Regions from separate parts of the Chromobacterium subtsugae genome, predicted to be linked through region 1. Evidence: riboswitches for the same ligand, from Rfam matches in the RefSeq annotation. Region 1 holds a riboswitch; the other holds the start of a gene.
The links. A riboswitch is a leader RNA that binds a small molecule or an ion and turns the genes downstream of it on or off. The one in region 1 is predicted to bind glycine.
Positions count from the first base shown of each region.

Region 1 (5,335 bases):
GCCACCAGGCGCTGGCGGACGGCAGGCTCAGGCACATCCTGCCGCAATACGACTTTCCCTGGGGCATCCTGCACGCCGCCTTTCCCACCCGCCGCGGCCTGTCGCCGGCGGTGCGCGCCTTTCTCGACTTCATCGCCCAGGAGCTGATCAGCGACGAGATGGCGGGCGACTGGGGGCGCAGCGACATTCGCCCGGCATGACTATTGCTTTGGCAGAATGGTGTTCATTCCATTCCGCTCCGCCATGTTCACCATCCGTCCACTGACCGAAACCGACTCCATCGACGCCCTCACCGCCCTGCTGCACCGCGCCTACGCGCAGTTGGGCGCGATGGGACTGCCCTATACCGCGGTGAGCCAGAGCGCCGAGGTGACCCGCCGCCGCATCGCCGGCGGCCACTGCCTGCTGGCCTGGCACCGCGACGAGCTGATAGGCACCGTCACGGTGCATCATCCGCTGCCGGCTTCGTCCTGCCCGCAGTTTCGCCAGCCGGATGGCGCGGTGCTGGTGCAGCTGGCGGTGGCGCCGGACTGCCAAGGACTGGGCCTGGGCGAGCGGCTGATCGCCGCCGCCGAAGCCTGGGCGCAAGCGCAGGGCTATCGCGCCATCCGGCTGGATACCGCCGTGGAAGCCCACCACCTGGTCAGCCGTTATCTCAGGCGCGGCTACCGCATGGAAGCGCCGTTGCAATGGCCGGACAAGCCCTACCGCAGCGTGGTGATGGAAAAACGCCTGGAACCGATGGCCGGCGCGGACACTCCTAACCGCTATTGCACTGCAACAGAATGATGGCTGCGCGCCACAAGTGTCCGCCCCCGCCATCCGCTTTTATTGCATTGCAGCAACAAGCGAGTACAGTGGCGTCCATGGCTCAGTCATGGGCCGCCGCGTCCGTCTCCATCTTTTCCAAAGCAAGGGGTTGCAATGTGGTCAGCTACTGCAGTTCAAGGCGGGACACTCCCGTTCGCACAACCGCTGTTTGATTACTGGCTCGATGCCTGCCAGCGCGGCGTCCTGTACTGGGACACGCTGTACCGGCGCGGCGCCACCTATCTGGAGCATTGCGAAAGCGGCAAGCCGCCGGTGCTGGTGTTCGATTACCGCATCATCCTGGACGGGCGCGAATTGCCCGACCCGGCCAATTACGCGCTGGCCGCCATCGAGCCGCCGCCCAGCTGTCCGCCCACCGACGCCGCCAAGCGCCCCTTCGTGGTGATAGACCCGCGCGCCGGCCATGGCCCGGGCATAGGCGGCTTCAAGATGGACAGCGAAATCGGCATCGCCCTGCAACAGGGCCACCCCTGCTACTTCGTGATGTTCTTCCCGCAGCCGGTGCCCGGACAAACCATAGAAAGCGTCAGCAAGGCCGAAGGCGTCTTCCTCAAGCGCGTCAACGAGCTGCACCCCAATAGCGACGGCAAGCCCTTCGTCATCGGCAACTGCCAGGGCGGCTGGGCGCTGGCCATGCTGGCGTCGGTGGCGCCGGACCTGGTCGGCCCCATCCTGCTGGCCGGATCGCCCTTATCCTACTGGGCCGGCGTGCGCGGCAAGAACCCGATGCGCTACGCCGGCGGGCTGAACGGCGGCACCTGGACCGCATCGCTGGCCGGCGACCTCGGCAACGGCCGCTTCGACGGCGCGCATCTGGTCAGCAACTTCGAGAAGCTGGACCCAGCCAATACCTTATGGAAGAAGTCCTACAACCTCTATTCCAAAGTGGACACCGAACCGCAGCGCTACCTGGATTTCGAGCGCTGGTGGGGCGGCCATTACCTGCTGAACAAGGCGGAAATGGAATGGATCACCCAGAAGCTGTTCGTCGGCAACGATCTGGTGCACGGCAAAATCGCCAGCCATGACGGCAAGCTGCGGGTGGACATGCGCAACATCCGCTCTCCCATCGTGGTGTTCGCCTCCTGGGGCGACAACATCACGCCGCCGCAGCAGGCGCTGAACTGGGTGGCCGACCTCTACGACAACGTGGAAGACATCCGCAACAACGAACAGACAATCGTCTACTGCCTGCACAACAAGGTGGGCCACCTCGGCATCTTCGTCTCCGCCGGCGTCGCCAACAAGGAGCACAGCGAATTCGCCAGCGCGCTGGACCTGATAGACGTGCTGGCGCCGGGCCTGTACGAAGCCGTCATCGAAGACATCGCGCCCGACGCGCCGGGACAGGAATACATCGAAGGCCGCTACATCATCCGCTTCGAAGCGCGCGACGTATCGGACATCCTGGCGCTGGACGACGGCCGCGACGACGAGCACGCCTTCGAAGTGGTGAAGCGGGTATCGGAAATCAACCAGGGCCTGTATGACCGCTTCGCCTCGCCGCTGCTGCGCGCCGCCGGCAACGAAGCCGGCGCCCGCCTGCTGCGCGAGTTGCACCCCGCCCGCCTGGAACGCACGCTGATCTCGCCGAAAAACCCCTGGCTGTGGTGGCTGCCCGGCCTCGCCGCCCAGGTGCGCGAACAGCGCCGCCCGGCGCCCCTGGACAATCCGCTGTGGCAATGGCAGGAACAGCTGTCCGGCTTCATCGGCCAATCGCTGGATCATTACCGCGACCTGCGCGACGCCGCCCAGGAACAGCTGTTCCGCGCCATCTACGAATCGCCGCAGCTGGCGACGCTGGTCGGCGTGCAGCCGGCAAGCGAGCCGCGCCGGCATGCGCTTGCCTGGGAAAGCCGCGAACTGGCGCGCCTGAAGCGCGAGGCGCTGGCCCCCAGCTTCGAGCAAGGCACGCTGGCCGACGGCTTTGTGCGGCTGTTGCTCTATGTCAGCATCGGCATGGGCGTGGTGGATGAGCGGCCGTTCAACGCCATCCGCCGCGTGATGCGCGACGTCAGGCACGAATACCCGCTGACGCTGATGCAGTTGAAGGACATCGTCCGCCACCAGGTGGCGCTGGTGCGGCTGGACGCGCCGCGCGCGCTGAACGGCCTGGCGGCGCTGCTGCCCGACGCGCATCGCCGCCGCCAAGCCTGGACGCTGGCGCGCGACCTGCTGACGCTCAACGGCCCGATCCCGGCCGAGCACCAGGCGCGGCTGGACGAAGTGGCCAGGACGCTGCAATTGGACATGCCCGCCGCCCCTGGCCATCCGACTGCGCCGTCCATTCTGCCCCAACTGGAAACGGCAGCCGCGCCGGCGGAAATCAAGGCCGAGAAAGCCAGCGCCGTCGCGTTGCAGCCCAAACCGGCGCCCGCGCGCAAACCCGCGGCAAAATCCGCCGCGGAAGCCGCCCCGGCCGCCAAACCCGCCCAGGCCGAGGCAAAACCCGCCGCCGCGCGCGCGCGCAAATCTCCCGCCAAAGCCAACGGCCAAGCCCCCGCCGCCGCGCCGGCCAAAACCGCCAAGACAGCCACGCCGGCCAAGCGCCCAGGCAAGGCCTGATCCGGCAACCGGGGCGCGAAAGCGCCCCGGTTCTGACATTGACTATTCCAATAGCAAAAGCTAATATTGCGTCTCTCTGCGGGAGAGAGGGGCCATGCCCCCGCCGAAGACGCAAGCTCCCATAATCGCTCAGGCAAGCCGTACCGCAGTGTTTCATTGATTCAAGCCGATTGGAGAGAGGCTGCCCCGAGCAGCCCACCGAAGGGGCAAGTGGCCGCAAGCCATGCAACTCTCAGGTAAAAGGACAAGGGGAGAGGCTGTTCCGTAGCCCGGAATCCACCCAGGAGTCTGCCTTGTCCCGCTCGCCATTCCGCGGCGCGCCCGGCGTTTGCCGATGGCCCGCCCGCACATCATTCCCTGTTCTTCCGCAGCCGGCTCGTCCGGCGTTATTGCCGCAACCTCGCAAGACACCATCATGCTGACCCTGATCTACCTGATCGCCATCACCGCCGAGGCGATGACCGGCGCGCTGGCGGCCGGCCGCCGCCACATGGACATTTTTGGCGTAAGCGTCATCGCCTTCCTCACGGCCCTGGGCGGCGGCACCGTGCGCGACATCGTGCTGGGCCGCTACCCGATAGGCTGGACCCAGCACCCGGAATACGTGCTGCTGGTGGTGGCCGGCGGCATCGCCGCGGTGCTGGCCGCGCGCTTCATGCGCCATCTGAACCGCCTGTTTCTGGTGCTGGACGCGCTGGGCCTGGTGGCCTTCACCATCATCGGCTGCGACGTGGCGCTGGGCATGCACTACCATCCGGTGATAGTGGCGATGGCCGGCATGATCACCGGCATCGCCGGCGGCATCCTGCGCGACGTGCTGTGCAACCGCGTGCCCATCGTGTTTCGCCGCGAGCTGTACGCCAGCGTGTCGCTGCTGGTGGCCGTGCTCTACATGGGCCTCAACCAGCTGAACCTGCCGCACGACTACAATATCGCCGCCAGCTTCGCCTTCGGCCTGGCCTTGCGCCTGACCGCGCTGTGGCGCGAATGGCAGCTGCCGGTATTCGCCTACCGGCACGATCACCACTGAACCGCCGACGCCCCGCTGCCGCGGGGCGTTTCGCTTGATCGGCGCGCCTCATGCTTGAAGCCACCCCGCCGGGATGCCATGATCAGCCCCTTTGCTGACTCGCCGGCCCAGACCCCGCCTCCCACATGCGCCCATCCCCAATCCGCCCAACCATGCCCCTCCGCCGCCTCGCCATCCGCGCGCTGGCCGGACTATTGGCCCTGCCCGCCCTCTACCTGCTGGCAGCCCTGCTGGCCGGCTTGCTGCCAGTCAACAAGGGCTGGCAAGCGCCGGCAGACGGCATCGCCGTGTATCTGCAGGACAGCAATGGCGTGCATACCAGCCTGGCGCTGCCGGTCCAGACGCCGCAACAAGACTGGAACGCGCTATTCTCTCCGCGCCAAACTCAGCGGCCCGAGCTGTCCGCCGCGCAGCCGTACCTCGCCATCGGCTGGGGCAGCCGCACCTTTTTCCTGCGCACCCGCAGCTGGGCCGACCTGACTGCCGGCAATGCCATCGCCGCGCTGGCCTCGGACGCCAGCGTGCTGCACGTCGAATATCTGCCCAAGCCGGCAGAGGACGCCGATACCCGGAAAATCCTGCTCACGCCCGGCCAGTACGCGAAACTGGCGGCATTCATCCGGCAAAGCGCCGCGGCCGGCGCCGATGGCAAACCGCTTTGGCTGGCGAATGAGCGCTATGATGGCAACGATGCCTTCTATCAGGCCCATGGCCGCTACACCCCGTTCGTCACCTGCAACCAGTGGACCCGCAACGCGCTGGCCGCCGCCGGCGTGCGCACTGCCTTATGGTCGCCGTTCACCCGGCCCTTGTTCTGGCGCCTTCATGGCTGAGCCAATCCCATCCGCACAGGAAAAATGGCAACAACCTGTCCTTTTGTTCAGGTGAAAGCGCCATTCTCCTACCCTC
Region 1 is NZ_CP142381.1:2,502,706-2,508,040, reverse strand. It holds gene U6115_RS12110 (LysR substrate-binding domain-containing protein) at 1-200, shown strand, start outside; gene U6115_RS12105 (GNAT family N-acetyltransferase) at 244-789, shown strand; gene U6115_RS12100 (DUF3141 domain-containing protein) at 925-3,396, shown strand; glycine riboswitch at 3,466-3,552, shown strand; glycine riboswitch at 3,557-3,654, shown strand; gene U6115_RS12095 (trimeric intracellular cation channel family protein) at 3,812-4,426, shown strand; gene U6115_RS12090 (TIGR02117 family protein) at 4,579-5,259, shown strand.

Region 2 (5,335 bases), 1.0 Mb from region 1:
GCGCCGAGGTCACATGTAGTTTTCGATGCCCGGGCAGCTGCAGACCAGATTGCGGTCGCCGTAGACATCGTCGATGCGGTTCACGCTGGGCCAGAACTTGTTCTCCAGCACGTAAGGCAGCGGGAACAGGCCCTGCTCGCGGCTGTACGGCCGGTTCCAGTCGCCCGCGATGTCGGCCTTGCTGTGCGGCGCGTTGACCAGCGGATTGTTGTCCGCCGGCCATGCGCCGTTCTGCACCTGGTCGATCTCGGCGCGGATGGCGGCCATCGCGGCGATGAAGCGGTCCAGCTCGGCCTTCGGCTCCGATTCGGTCGGCTCTATCATCAGCGTGCCCGGCACCGGGAAGCTCATGGTCGGCGCGTGGAAGCCATAGTCCATCAGGCGCTTGGCCACGTCCACTTCGGTCACGCCGGAAGCGGCCTTCAGCGGGCGCAAGTCGATGATGCACTCGTGGGCGACGCGGCCGTTGGCGCCGGTGTACAGCACCGGGTAGTGCTCGCCCAGGCGGGTAGCCAGGTAGTTGGCCGACAGCAACGCGTTTTCCGTTGCCTGCTTCATGCCCTCGGCGCCCATCATCGCGATGTACATATACGATATCGGCAGGATGGAGGCGGAGCCGAACGGCGCGGCGGATACCGCGGTTTGGCCTGCCTCCGCGCCCGGCACCGGCGCCACCACGTGGTTGGCGATGAACGGCGCCAGGTGCGCCTTCAGGCCGATCGGGCCCATGCCCGGGCCGCCGCCGCCGTGCGGGATGCAGAAGGTCTTGTGCAGGTTCATATGCGACACGTCGGCGCCGATGTCGGCCGGACGAGTCAGGCCCACCTGGGCGTTGAGGTTGGCGCCGTCCATGTACACCTGGCCGCCGTGGGCGTGGACGATTTCGCAGATCTCTTTGATGGCCTGCTCGAACACGCCGTGGGTGGACGGATAGGTGATCATCAGCGCGGCCAGGTTGGCGGCGTGCTGTTCTGCCTTGGCCTTCAGGTCGGCGACGTCGACGTTGCCGGCCTCGTCGCATTTCACCACCACCACCTGCATATTCATCATCTGCGCGGTGGCCGGGTTGGTGCCGTGCGCCGATTGCGGAATCAGGCAGATGTTGCGATGGGCTTCGCCGCGCGACTCGTGGTAGCGGCTGATCGCCAACAGGCCGGCGTACTCGCCCTGCGCGCCGGAGTTCGGCTGCATCGAGATGATGTCGAAACCGGTGATCGCGCGCAGCTGCTTCTCCAGGCCGGCGATCATTTCCAGATAGCCCACGGTCTGCTCGCGCGGCGCGAACGGGTGCATATTGGCGAATTCCGGCCAGGTGATCGGAATCATCTCGCTGGTGGCGTTCAGCTTCATCGTGCAGCTGCCCAGGCTGATCATCGAATGATTCATCGCCAGGTCGCGGTTTTCCAGCTTCTTCATATAGCGCAGCATCTCGTGCTCGCTATGGTGCACATTGAACACCGGGTGGCTCAGGATCGCGGATTCGCGCTTGAGCGCGGCCGGGATCGCATCCTGGGCGGCTGCGTCCAAGGCGGCGATATCTGCCTGCTTGCCGGTGAACAGCTCGATCAGCTTGGCCAGATCCGCCTCGGTGGCGGCCTCGTGGAAGGCCACGCCCAACACGGTCTTGCCCACGCGGCGCAGGTTGTAGCCGGCCGCCAGCGCGGCGGCGTAGATGGCGTCGGCCTTGGGCGCGTCCACCTGCACGGTGTCGAAGAAGCGGTCGAACACCAGCTTGCCGCCGGCGGCCTGCACCGCGTGGGCGAAGATGGCGGCCAAGCGGTGGATGCGGGCGGCGATGCGCTTGACGCCCTCGGCGCCGTGGTAGACCGCGTACAAGCCGGCGATATTGGCCAGCAGCACCTGGCTGGTGCAGATATTGGAGTTGGCCTTCTCGCGGCGGATGTGCTGCTCGCGGGTCTGCAACGCCATGCGCAGCGCGGTCTTGCCCTTGGCGTCGATGGAGACGCCGATGATGCGGCCCGGCGCCGAGCGCTTCATCTCGTCCTTGAAGGCGAAATAGGCGGCATGCGGGCCGCCGAAGCCCATCGGCACGCCGAAGCGCTGGGTATTGCCCAGCGCGATGTCGGCGCCCATCTCGCCCGGCGACTTCAAGGCCACCAGCGCCATCACGTCGGCGGCGACGGCGACGACGCCGCCCTTGGCCTTGATGGCGGCGATATGCGGGGTCAGGTCGATCAGATCGCCGGCTTCGCCCGGATACTGGAACAGCGCGCCGAAGTAATCGCCGTTGCCGGCCTCTTCCGGATGGCCCTGCACCAGCTCGAAGCCGAAGTACTTGGCGCGGGTCTTCATCACGTCCAGCGTCTGCGGCAGCACGCGGCTGTCGACGAAGAAGCGCGTGGACTTGGATTTGGACACGCGGCCGGCCATCGCCATCGCCTCGGCGGCGGCGGTGGCTTCGTCCAGCAGCGAGGCGTTGGCCATTTCCAGGCCGGTCAGGTCGATCACCATCTGCTGGAAGTTCAGCAGCGCCTCCAGCCGGCCCTGGGCGATCTCGGCCTGGTACGGGGTATAGGCGGTGTACCAGCCCGGGTTTTCCAGCACGTTGCGCAGGATCACGGACGGCGTCTTCACCGGGTAGTAACCGAGGCCGATGAAGGATTTGTTGACCACGTTCTTGGCGGCCACCGCTTTCAGGGCGGCCAGAGCCTCGGCTTCCGGCTGCGGCGCCGGCAGATCCAGCGCGCGGTTCAGGCGGATGTCGGCCGGCAGGGTTTCGCCGACCAGCGCGTCGATGGAGGCCGCGCCGATGGCGGCCAGCATCTCGGCGCGCTCGTCGTCGGACGGGCCGATGTGGCGGGCGATGAATTCGTTGCGATTGAAGAGTGCGGAGAGCGACATGTTCAGGACCTTCCATTGCTGCCGCGAAGCCCGCCATCGCCGGCGGGCGGAGAGAGCGCGTGGCTCATCGTCCGCCGGCCGGTGCGCGGCGGCTGGCTTCGCGGCCAAAAAAAACGCCCTGCGTCTGGCGACTGCAGGGCGGGTTCAGCTATCAGGCGCCGATTTCCTTGGCGTAGGCGGCGGCGTCCATCAGGCCATCCAGATCGGCGGCGTTGGCCGGCTTGATCTTGAAGAACCAGCCATCGCCGTAGGGCTCGCTGTTGGCCAGTTCCGGCTCGCCTTCCAGCTCTTCGTTCACCGCCAGGATTTCGCCGGCGATCGGACAGTAGACGTCGGAAGCGGCCTTCACCGACTCCACCACGCCGGCCTGCTCGTCGCGGGCCAGGGTCGCGCCCACTTTAGGCAGTTCGACGAACACGATGTCGCCCAGCAATTCCTGCGCGTGCGCGGTGATGCCCACAGTCACGGAACCGTCGGCTTCCAGACGCAGCCACTCGTGGCTTTCCACATATTTCAGTTCGGCGGGGATATTGCTCATCTTGAAGTTCTCCAGCTTAAGATCAGATCAATGGCGGCGGCAGTTCCAACACTGCAGCCAGATTATTCGAATACTTTCTTGCCGTTGCGCACGAAGGGCATCTTCACCACGCGCACATCGGTCAGCGCGCCGCGCAGGTCCACCTGGGCCGTGGCGCCGGTGGCGGCCGGCACGCGGGCGATGGCGATGGAATGCTTCAGCGTGGGCGAGAAGGTGCCGCTGGTGATCACGCCTTCGCCGACGCCCTCCACCACTACCTTCAAGCCTTCGCGCAGCACGCCGCGGCCTTCCAGCACCAGGCCCACCTGCTTCATCTTCACGCCGGCGGCCTTCTGCGCCTCCAGCGCCTCGCGGCCGTTGAACTTGCGTTCGGCCGGCTCCCAGGCGATGGTCCAGCCCATGCCCGCCTCCAGCGGCGACACGGTTTCGTCCATGTCGTGGCCGTACAGGTTCATGCCGGCTTCCAGGCGCAGCGTGTCGCGGGCGCCCAGGCCGATGGGGGCGACGCCGGCGGCTTGCAATTGATGGAAGAAGGCGATGGCCTGATCGGCAGGCACCATGATTTCCAGGCCGTCTTCGCCGGTATAGCCGGTGCGGGCGTAGAACCACTCGTCCTGCGGCAGGCCCTGGAACACTTTCAGCGCGCGGATGGCATCGGCCAGCTCCGGCTTGATCGAGCAGACTTTTTCAATGGCCTGCGGGCCTTGCACCGCCAGCATCGCCAGGTCGCGGCGCACCTTCAGCGCCACGTCGAAGCCGGCCTTCTGGCTTTCCATCCAGGCCAGGTCTTTTTCGGTGGTGCCGGCATTGACCACCATGCGGTAGCCATAGGAAGTGAGATAGACGATCAGATCGTCGACGACGGTGCCTTCGGCGGTGAGCATGCCGGAATACAGCGCCTTGCCCTCGAAACCGAGCTTGGCGACATCGTTGGCGATCAGTTTTTGCAGCCAGGATTTGGCGTCGGCGCCGGTGATGTCGATCACCGTCATGTGGGAAACGTCGAACATGCCGGCGTCCGAGCGGACGATCTCGTGCTCTTTCAGCTGGGAGCCGTAGTGGATGGGCATTTCCCAACCGGCGAAATCAACCATTTTCGCGCCGGCGGCGACGTGGGCGTCAAACAGCGGGGTACGTTTCGGGGCCGTCATGCGCGGTTCCTTCGAGAAAAGTGTGGATAGCCTGTGTCAACCACACCCCTCTGTCCCTGCACCTGAGATTTTCCGGCTGGATCAGCCGTTAGCCCCTTCGGTGGACGCCACGCAGGCGCCGCTCTCCAGATTGCGCAAGCCGGCAGCCGCCGACCCCGTGATACAGTCCTTTTGCCTGAGCGATTGCGGGTGCACTTGCGCCTTCGGCGGCGGCCGCGGGGCCGCTCTCTCCTGTATGACCCGGCGATTATGGTGGCAGTCGCGGCGGCTTGGCAAGCCGAGTTTATTTCGAAGTAAAACAGTTTATTTTTCTGTATTTATCAGAAAAATATCGCAAATTTTTTGTGTTTATTATTATTCGAATATGAAAATTTCCTGAGCCATAGCCGCCCATCCGCCGCGCGCGCCCATGAAAAAAGCGCAGCGGACGACGCTGCGCTTTCGGGCTCTGGCGGCGCTGGCTCAAGCCGCCGCGTGCCGCTCCTTCAACTGCCAGACGTAGACCGGCAGGCCCAGCATCAGCAACAGCATGCCCCACATCACGGTATCGGCGCCGGAACCGTACAATGCCCACAGCGAATAGACGAAGCCGATGCCGGCGAAGAAGCCGGGGGCGACGTAGTCCTTGGGGGCGAACGCCTTGCCGCGCATCAGCATGATGGCGATCAGCGCCATCGAGCAGAAAGCGTACGGCAGCAGCGTGGTGGCGGTGGCCAGCAGGATGATGAATTCGAAGATCTTCACGCCGCTGTCGCCGCCGGCGTATTTCATCGCCATCAGGATG
Region 2 is NZ_CP142381.1:1,479,298-1,484,632, reverse strand. It holds gene gcvP (aminomethyl-transferring glycine dehydrogenase) at 10-2,862, opposite strand; gene gcvH (glycine cleavage system protein GcvH) at 3,014-3,400, opposite strand; gene gcvT (glycine cleavage system aminomethyltransferase GcvT) at 3,463-4,551, opposite strand; glycine riboswitch at 4,592-4,690, opposite strand; glycine riboswitch at 4,705-4,795, opposite strand; gene U6115_RS07280 (amino acid permease) at 5,014-5,335, opposite strand, start outside.
Region 2: linked by a shared signal. The riboswitch ahead of gcvT (glycine cleavage system aminomethyltransferase GcvT) and the one ahead of U6115_RS12095 (trimeric intracellular cation channel family protein) in region 1 are both predicted to bind glycine.